DNA from 2 places in the Achromobacter pulmonis genome. Region 2 is predicted to be linked to the other one. Evidence: predicted binding sites of a transcription regulator. Region 2 holds the regulator's gene; the other holds the start of a gene.
What was found. Region 2 encodes NrdR, which represses ribonucleotide reductase genes. Its sites were predicted from a motif close to CACNANATNTNGTG; they were not measured.

Region 1 (3,407 bases), 4.1 Mb from region 2:
TGGTGCCAGTTGCGTTTCGTGGTCGGCACCGACTGGCGGGCGCTGGAACGCCACCTGCGCGCCCACCTCGATCAGGCCGGCTTTGGCCAGATCGCGGTCCGTGTCGGCATGCAGGCCGGCGCCACCCGGCTGTCCCCCGACAATGCCTGGGTGCGCTGGGCCGCCGCCTCGCTCGAACGCAGCACCGGCCAGCGACCGGCGCTATTGCCCAACCTGGGCGGCTCGCTGCCCAACGACATCTTCGCCGACCTGCTCGGCCTGCCCACGCTGTGGGTACCGCATTCCTATCCCGCCTGTGCGCAACATGCCCCCAACGAACACTTGCTGGGCAGCGTGGCGCGCGAAGGCCTGGCCATCATGGCGGGCCTGTTCTGGGATCTGGGCGAGCAAGGCGCCGCCACGCGCCAGCGCGCCCAGGACACCGTCACCCCTGCCCAACCCTGACCGGACCCCCACCATGATCGCCCGACTCCGCGCCGCCGCGCTGGCCAGCCTCTCGGCCCTTGCCCTGCAAGCCACCCTGGGCGCGCCCGCCGCCCATGCCGCCTACCCCGAACAAGCCATCAAGCTGGTGGTGCCGTTCACGCCCGGCGGCGCCACCGACGCCGTCGCCCGTCTGCTCGCCAACAAGCTGTCCGGCAAGCTGGGCCAGGCCGTGATCGTCGAGAACCGTCCCGGCGCCTCGACCGTGATCGGCGCCGAAGCCGTGGCGCGCGCCCAGCCCGATGGCTATACCCTGCTGCTGTCGGGCAGCACCACCTACACCGTGCTGCCGGCGCTCAAGTCGCGCCTGCCCTATGATCCGCGCACCAGCTTCGCGCAGATTGCCATCGTGGCGCTGGCGCCGGTGGTGCTGCTGGCGCAGAACGGCCTGCCGGTCGAGACCGTGCAACAGGCCGCCGCGCTGGCCCACGACAAAAGCGCCGGCGGCGGCCTGATGTACGGCACCTTTGGCCCAGGATCGGCGCCGCACCTGGTCGGCGAGATGTTCGCCTCGGCGGCCGGCGCCAGGATGACGCCGGTGCCGTACAAAGGCAGCGCACAGTTGGTCACGGCGCTGATCGGCGGCGAAATCGCGCTGGGCGTCGACACGGTGTCGTCGGCCGCGCCGCAGGCCCGGGCCGGCAAGGTGCGGGCGCTGGCCGTCACCGGCGAACACCGCGTGCCGCAACTGCCGGACGTGCCGACCTTCATCGAAAGCGGCCTGCCCGGCGTCTCGATGGTGGGCTGGTACGGCCTGGTGGCCCCGGCGCGCACACCGCAACCGGTGCTGGACACGCTGAACCGCGCGGTCGCGGACATCATGGCCGACCCGCAGGTGCGGCGCGCCGTGAGCGACCTGGCGCTGGAACCGGTCTACCTGGACGGCCCGGCCTTCACCGCGCGCATGGAACAGGAACTGAAGACCTTCGGCGAAGTCGGCCGGCGCGCCGACATCAAGCTGGACTGAGGCGCGCTGTGCAAGACGGGCCGGCGGATTTGCGTCCGCGCCGGCCCCTTCCGGGCCGTTTGACCGGCATCAAGCCGGGCTGACATACGCTTGGGCCGCCCGACCCCGAGCACCATAGGTGGTGGTAGAGTTTTTCCACTCCACAACATATGGTGTCAGCGATGCAACTCCAACACATCCTCAAGCGCGACGGCCGGGTCGTCGCATTCGACCGCGCCAAGATCGCGGCGGCCATCGCCGCCGCCGGCCGCGGCACCGGAGAACTGGACGCCGACCTCGCCCACGCCCTGACCGGCGCGGTGATCGAGGCGCTGGCCGCCGACGGCAACGTCTGCCCCGGGGTGGAGACCATCCAGAACCAGGTCGAGGAAACGCTGGTCAAGGCCGGCTACTGGCGCACCGCGCGCGCCTACATCGTCTACCGCGAACAGCACGCCCGCCTGCGCGCGCTGCGCCACACCCTGGTGGACGTCGAAAGCGCCATGGAGGAATACCTGGAACAGCGCGACTGGCGCGTCAACGCCAACGCCAACCAGGGCTACAGCCTGGGCGGCCTGATCCTGAACGTGGCCGGCAAGGTCACCGCCAACTACTGGCTGTCCAACGTCTTCACGCCCGAGGCCGGCCAGGCCCACCGCGACGGCGACATCCACATCCACGACCTGGACATGCTCAGCGGCTATTGCGCCGGCTGGTCGCTGCGCCAACTGCTGACCGAAGGCTTCAACGGCATCCCCGGCAAGATCGAGGCCACGCCGCCGCGCCACATGTCGGCGGCCATCGGCCAGATCGTCAATTTCCTGGGCACGCTGCAGAACGAATGGGCCGGCGCGCAGGCCTTCAGCTCGTTCGACACCTACATGGCGCCCTTCATCCGCCGCGACGCGATGACCTACACCGAGGTCAAGCAGTGCATGCAGGAACTGATCTACAACCTCAACGTGCCCAGCCGCTGGGGCACGCAGACGCCGTTCACCAACCTGACCTTCGACTGGACCTGCCCGGCCGACCTGCGCGAACAGATTCCTTACCTCGGCGGCGAGGAAATGCCATTCGCCTATGGCGAGCTGCAGACCGAGATGGACATGATCAACCGCGCCTACATCGAGGTGATGATGGCCGGCGACGCCAAGGGGCGCGTGTTCACCTTCCCGATTCCGACCTACAACATCACGCCCGATTTCGACTGGGACCACCCCAACACCGAGCGCCTGTTCGAAATGACCGCGCGCTATGGCCTGCCGTACTTCCAGAACTTCCTCAATTCCGACCTGGAGCCGCACATGGTGCGCTCCATGTGCTGCCGCCTGCAGCTGGACCTGCGCGAGCTGCTCAAGCGCGGCAATGGCCTGTTCGGCTCGGCCGAGCAGACCGGCTCGGTGGGCGTGGTGACGGTCAACTGCGCGCGGCTGGGCCATACCTGCCGCGGCGACGAGGCCGCCCTGATGGCGCGCCTGGACCATCTGCTGGCGCTGGGTCGCGACGTACTCGAAACCAAGCGCAAGGTGGTGCAGCGCTATATCGACCAGGGCCTGTACCCCTACACCCGGCGTTACCTGGGCACGCTGCGCAACCACTTCAGCACGCTGGGCGTGAACGGCATCAACGAGATGATCCGCAATTTCAGCGAGGATGCCGACGACGTCACCACGCCCGCCGGCCACGCGCTGGCGGTGCGCCTGCTGGACCGGGTGCGGGCGCGCATGACCGAGTTCCAGGAACAGACCGGCCACCTCTACAACCTGGAGGCCACGCCGGCCGAAGGCACCACCTACCGCTTCGCCCGCGAGGACCGCAAGCGCTACCCCGGCATCCTGCAGGCGGGCACCGAGGCCCAGCCCTACTACACCAATTCCAGCCAGTTGCCGGTGGGCCACACCGACGATCCGTTCGAGGCCCTGACGCTGCAGGAAGCGCTGCAGGGCAAGTACACCGGGGGCACCGTGCTGCACCTGTA
Region 2 (3,407 bases):
TGCATGAAAGTTTCTCAAGTCGGGTTGAGAGGGGTTTCCGGCCGCGCGGGGATGGCGGAAATTTCGCGTCCTTGAGGGGAATTTTGCCTCCATTCGGGGCATTTTGACGACAGGCAAAGTGGCGTGACGCGGTAAACTATCCGTCATTATCCGGGTTTACCCGCCCGGGCGCAGTTTCCTCCTCTCTTACCGCCTCAGGAACCCCCCGTCATGTTTGACCGCAACCTCACCCTCTCCAAGGCTGACCCGGAAGTCTGGGCCGCCATCCAGAAGGAAGACGTTCGCCAGGAGCAGCACATCGAGCTGATCGCTTCGGAGAACTACGCCAGCCCGGCCGTCATGGAAGCCCAGGGCACGCAGCTCACGAACAAGTACGCCGAGGGCTACCCGGGCAAGCGTTACTACGGCGGTTGCGAATACGTCGACGTGGTCGAGCAACTGGCCATCGATCGCCTGAAGCAGATCTTCGGCGCCGAAGCCGCCAACGTGCAGCCCAACTCGGGCTCGCAGGCCAACCAGGGCGTGTACATGGCCGTCCTGAAGCCGGGCGACACCGTGCTGGGCATGAGCCTGGCCGAAGGCGGCCACCTGACCCACGGCGCGTCGGTCAACGCCTCGGGCAAACTGTACAACTTCATCTCGTACGGCCTGGACGAAAACGAAGTCCTGAACTACGCCCAGGTCGAGCAACTGGCCAAGGAACACAAGCCCAAGCTGATCGTCGCCGGCGCCTCGGCCTATGCCCTGCACATCGACTTCGAGCGCATGGCCCGTATCGCCCATGACAACGGCGCGCTGTTCATGGTCGACATCGCCCACTATGCCGGCCTGGTGGCCGGTGGCGCCTACCCGAACCCGGTGCCGCACGCCGATTTCGTCACCTCGACCACGCACAAGTCGCTGCGCGGCCCGCGCGGCGGCGTCATCATGATGAAGGCGGAATTCGAAAAGGTCGTCAATTCGGCCATCTTCCCCGGCATCCAGGGCGGCCCGCTGATGCATGTCATCGCCGGCAAGGCGGTGGCTTTCAAGGAAGCGCTGGAACCCGAATTCAAGACCTACGCGCAGCAAGTGGTCAAGAACGCCAAGGTGCTGGCCGACACGCTGGTCAAGCGTGGCCTGCGCATCGTCTCGGGCCGCACCGAAAGCCACGTCATGCTGGTGGACCTGCGTTCCAAGGGCATCACCGGCAAGGAAGCCGAAGCGGTGCTGGGCCAGGCCCACATCACGGTCAACAAGAACGCCATCCCGAACGATCCGGAAAAGCCCTTCGTGACCAGCGGCATCCGCCTGGGCACGCCGGCCATGACCACCCGCGGCTTCACCGAAGCCGAGGCCGAGCTGACCGCCAACCTGATCGCCGACGTGCTGGACAACCCGCGCGACGAGGCCAATATCGCCGCCGTGCGCGCCAAGGTCAACGAACTGACCTCGCGCCTGCCGGTGTACGGCCGCAAGTAATGCCGCCACGGCGGTGGCTCCGCGCCGCCCGCGCCTAGAGGGGACGGCTCCGCAAGGGGCCGTCCTTTTGTTTTAGGGCCAATGGCGCTTGCGTGTCGGCGGCCTCCAGGGCAAAAATATTAGGGACGAATTTGTCATGATCGACACGGGCAAGCCGTCGCATCGTTACAATATGGGCGAATTATTGCTTTCCGTGTTTTCAGGGATCACACATGCGGTGTCCATTTTGCGGCAACTCCGAAACGCAGGTCGTTGACAGCCGTGTCTCGGAAGAGGGCGACGCCATTCGTCGTCGGCGCCGCTGCCAGTCCTGTGACAAGCGCTTCACCACGTATGAACGGGTGGAGCTGGCATTGCCGTCCGTGGTCAAGCGCAACGGCAGCCGCAGCGACTACGATCCCGCCAAGCTGCGCGCCAGCCTGAGCCTGGCGCTGCGCAAGCGTCCGGTCAGCACCGAGGACGTGGACGCCGCCGTGGCCCGCATCGAGGAACAACTGCTGGCCAGCGGCCTGCGCGAAGTGGCTTCCGGCCATATCGGCGAACTGGTCATGAACGAGTTGCGCAAACTCGACAAAGTGGCCTACGTACGTTTCGCCTCGGTCTACAAGAGCTTCGAGGACATCGGCGAATTCGTCGAGGCGATCCGCGAAATGCAGGGGCCGGTGCTGCCGGGCAAGCTGCGCAAGGAGTGAGCCGCCCGTCCGCTTCAGCGGCGCGGCGCGCGCCGCCCCGGCCGGCCGGCTGCTGGCACTAGGCGGCTACGGCGCCGGCGCGCGCGCCATGCTGGGCGTCTGCGGCTGAAATCTGCGCCACACGCGGCGCAGGTGCTGGGCCGAGCCGAAGCCCGATTTTTCCGCCACGGCTTCCAGATTCAAGCGGGTTTCGCGCAGCATGTCGCGCGCCAGCGCCACGCGTATCTGATACAGGTAATCCATCGGCGTGCAGCCGGCATGTTCATGGAACAGGCGCGTCAGGTGGCGCGGGCTGGTGTGGGCTTGTTCGGCCAGCGACTGCGCCGACCAGGGCGCCGCCGGGTTGCGCACGACCGCGTCCTGCACCCGGTGCACGCCGGGATGCATATGGTTGCGGTGCTCCAGCCAGGGGGACAAGGCCGAGTCGCTGCCGGCGCGCCGCTGGTACACCACCATGTCGCGCGCCACTTCGCTGGCCACCCGCGGGCCGCAGTGACGCGACACCATGTGCAACGCCAGATCGATGCCGGCGGTGATGCCGGCGCTGCTGACCAGGTTGCCATCCTCGACGAAGATGCGGTTGTCGTGCAATCGGGCGCTCGGATCCATGTCGGCGAGCTGCGCCAGGCAGCTGTGGTGCGTGGTGCACTCGCGCTGGCGCGTCAGGCCGGCCGCGGCGGCGAACAGCGCGCCGGCGCAGACGGTCATCAAGGTGAAGCCGTCGACCGGGTGGCGCCGCGCCAGCCAGTCGATGATCCGGCGGGCCTCGGGTTCGTCCAGCCGGGTGGGTTTGCCGACCACGCCCGAGATGATCACCAGGGCCTCGGGCGGCAACTGCTCGGGCAAGGGCTGGATCCGCGCCAGGTGCAGGCCGGGAATGCCGCTTTCGATTTCGGTCGAGGGGCCGCAGAAATGCTGCTCAAAGGCGCCGGGACACAGCTTGTTGGCGACCCGGAACGCCTCGGCCGGTCCGGCCACGTCGAGCAGCACGATTCCCCGGGGCAGGATGAAGTGCACGGGAATCATGGCGGCTCGTCCTCAGTGCGCGTCGGCGAAGACGTCGGCGGCGCGGGCAATGCGGGCAAAACGGCCCTGCAGCACCAGTTCGGTGGCATCGCGGATCTCGGCCGGGGTGTAGTGCTTGCCGGACGGGCTCTGCATCGCGAAGGTCAGCGTGGCGTCGGTCGGGAACACCACCTTGAAGCCGTCGTCGCTGGCGTGGCGGGTGGTGGTCTCGCAGCATTGTTCGGTGCG

Region 1: the regulator NrdR is predicted to act here: its motif matches at 1,592-1,605, upstream of K2W61_RS23770 (ribonucleoside triphosphate reductase).

What each region holds. Positions count from the first base shown of each region.
Region 1 covers NZ_JAIFOT010000001.1:5,159,946-5,163,352, forward strand. The annotation lists gene K2W61_RS23760 (M20 family metallopeptidase) at 1-444, shown strand, start outside; gene K2W61_RS23765 (Bug family tripartite tricarboxylate transporter substrate binding protein) at 458-1,450, shown strand; gene K2W61_RS23770 (ribonucleoside triphosphate reductase) at 1,612-3,407, shown strand, end outside.
Region 2 covers NZ_JAIFOT010000001.1:1,081,346-1,084,752, reverse strand. The annotation lists gene K2W61_RS04995 (LysE family translocator) at 1-5, opposite strand, end outside; gene glyA (serine hydroxymethyltransferase) at 211-1,461, shown strand; gene nrdR (transcriptional regulator NrdR) at 1,674-2,153, shown strand; gene K2W61_RS04980 (GlxA family transcriptional regulator) at 2,220-3,179, opposite strand; gene K2W61_RS04975 (cysteine hydrolase family protein) at 3,192-3,407, opposite strand, start outside.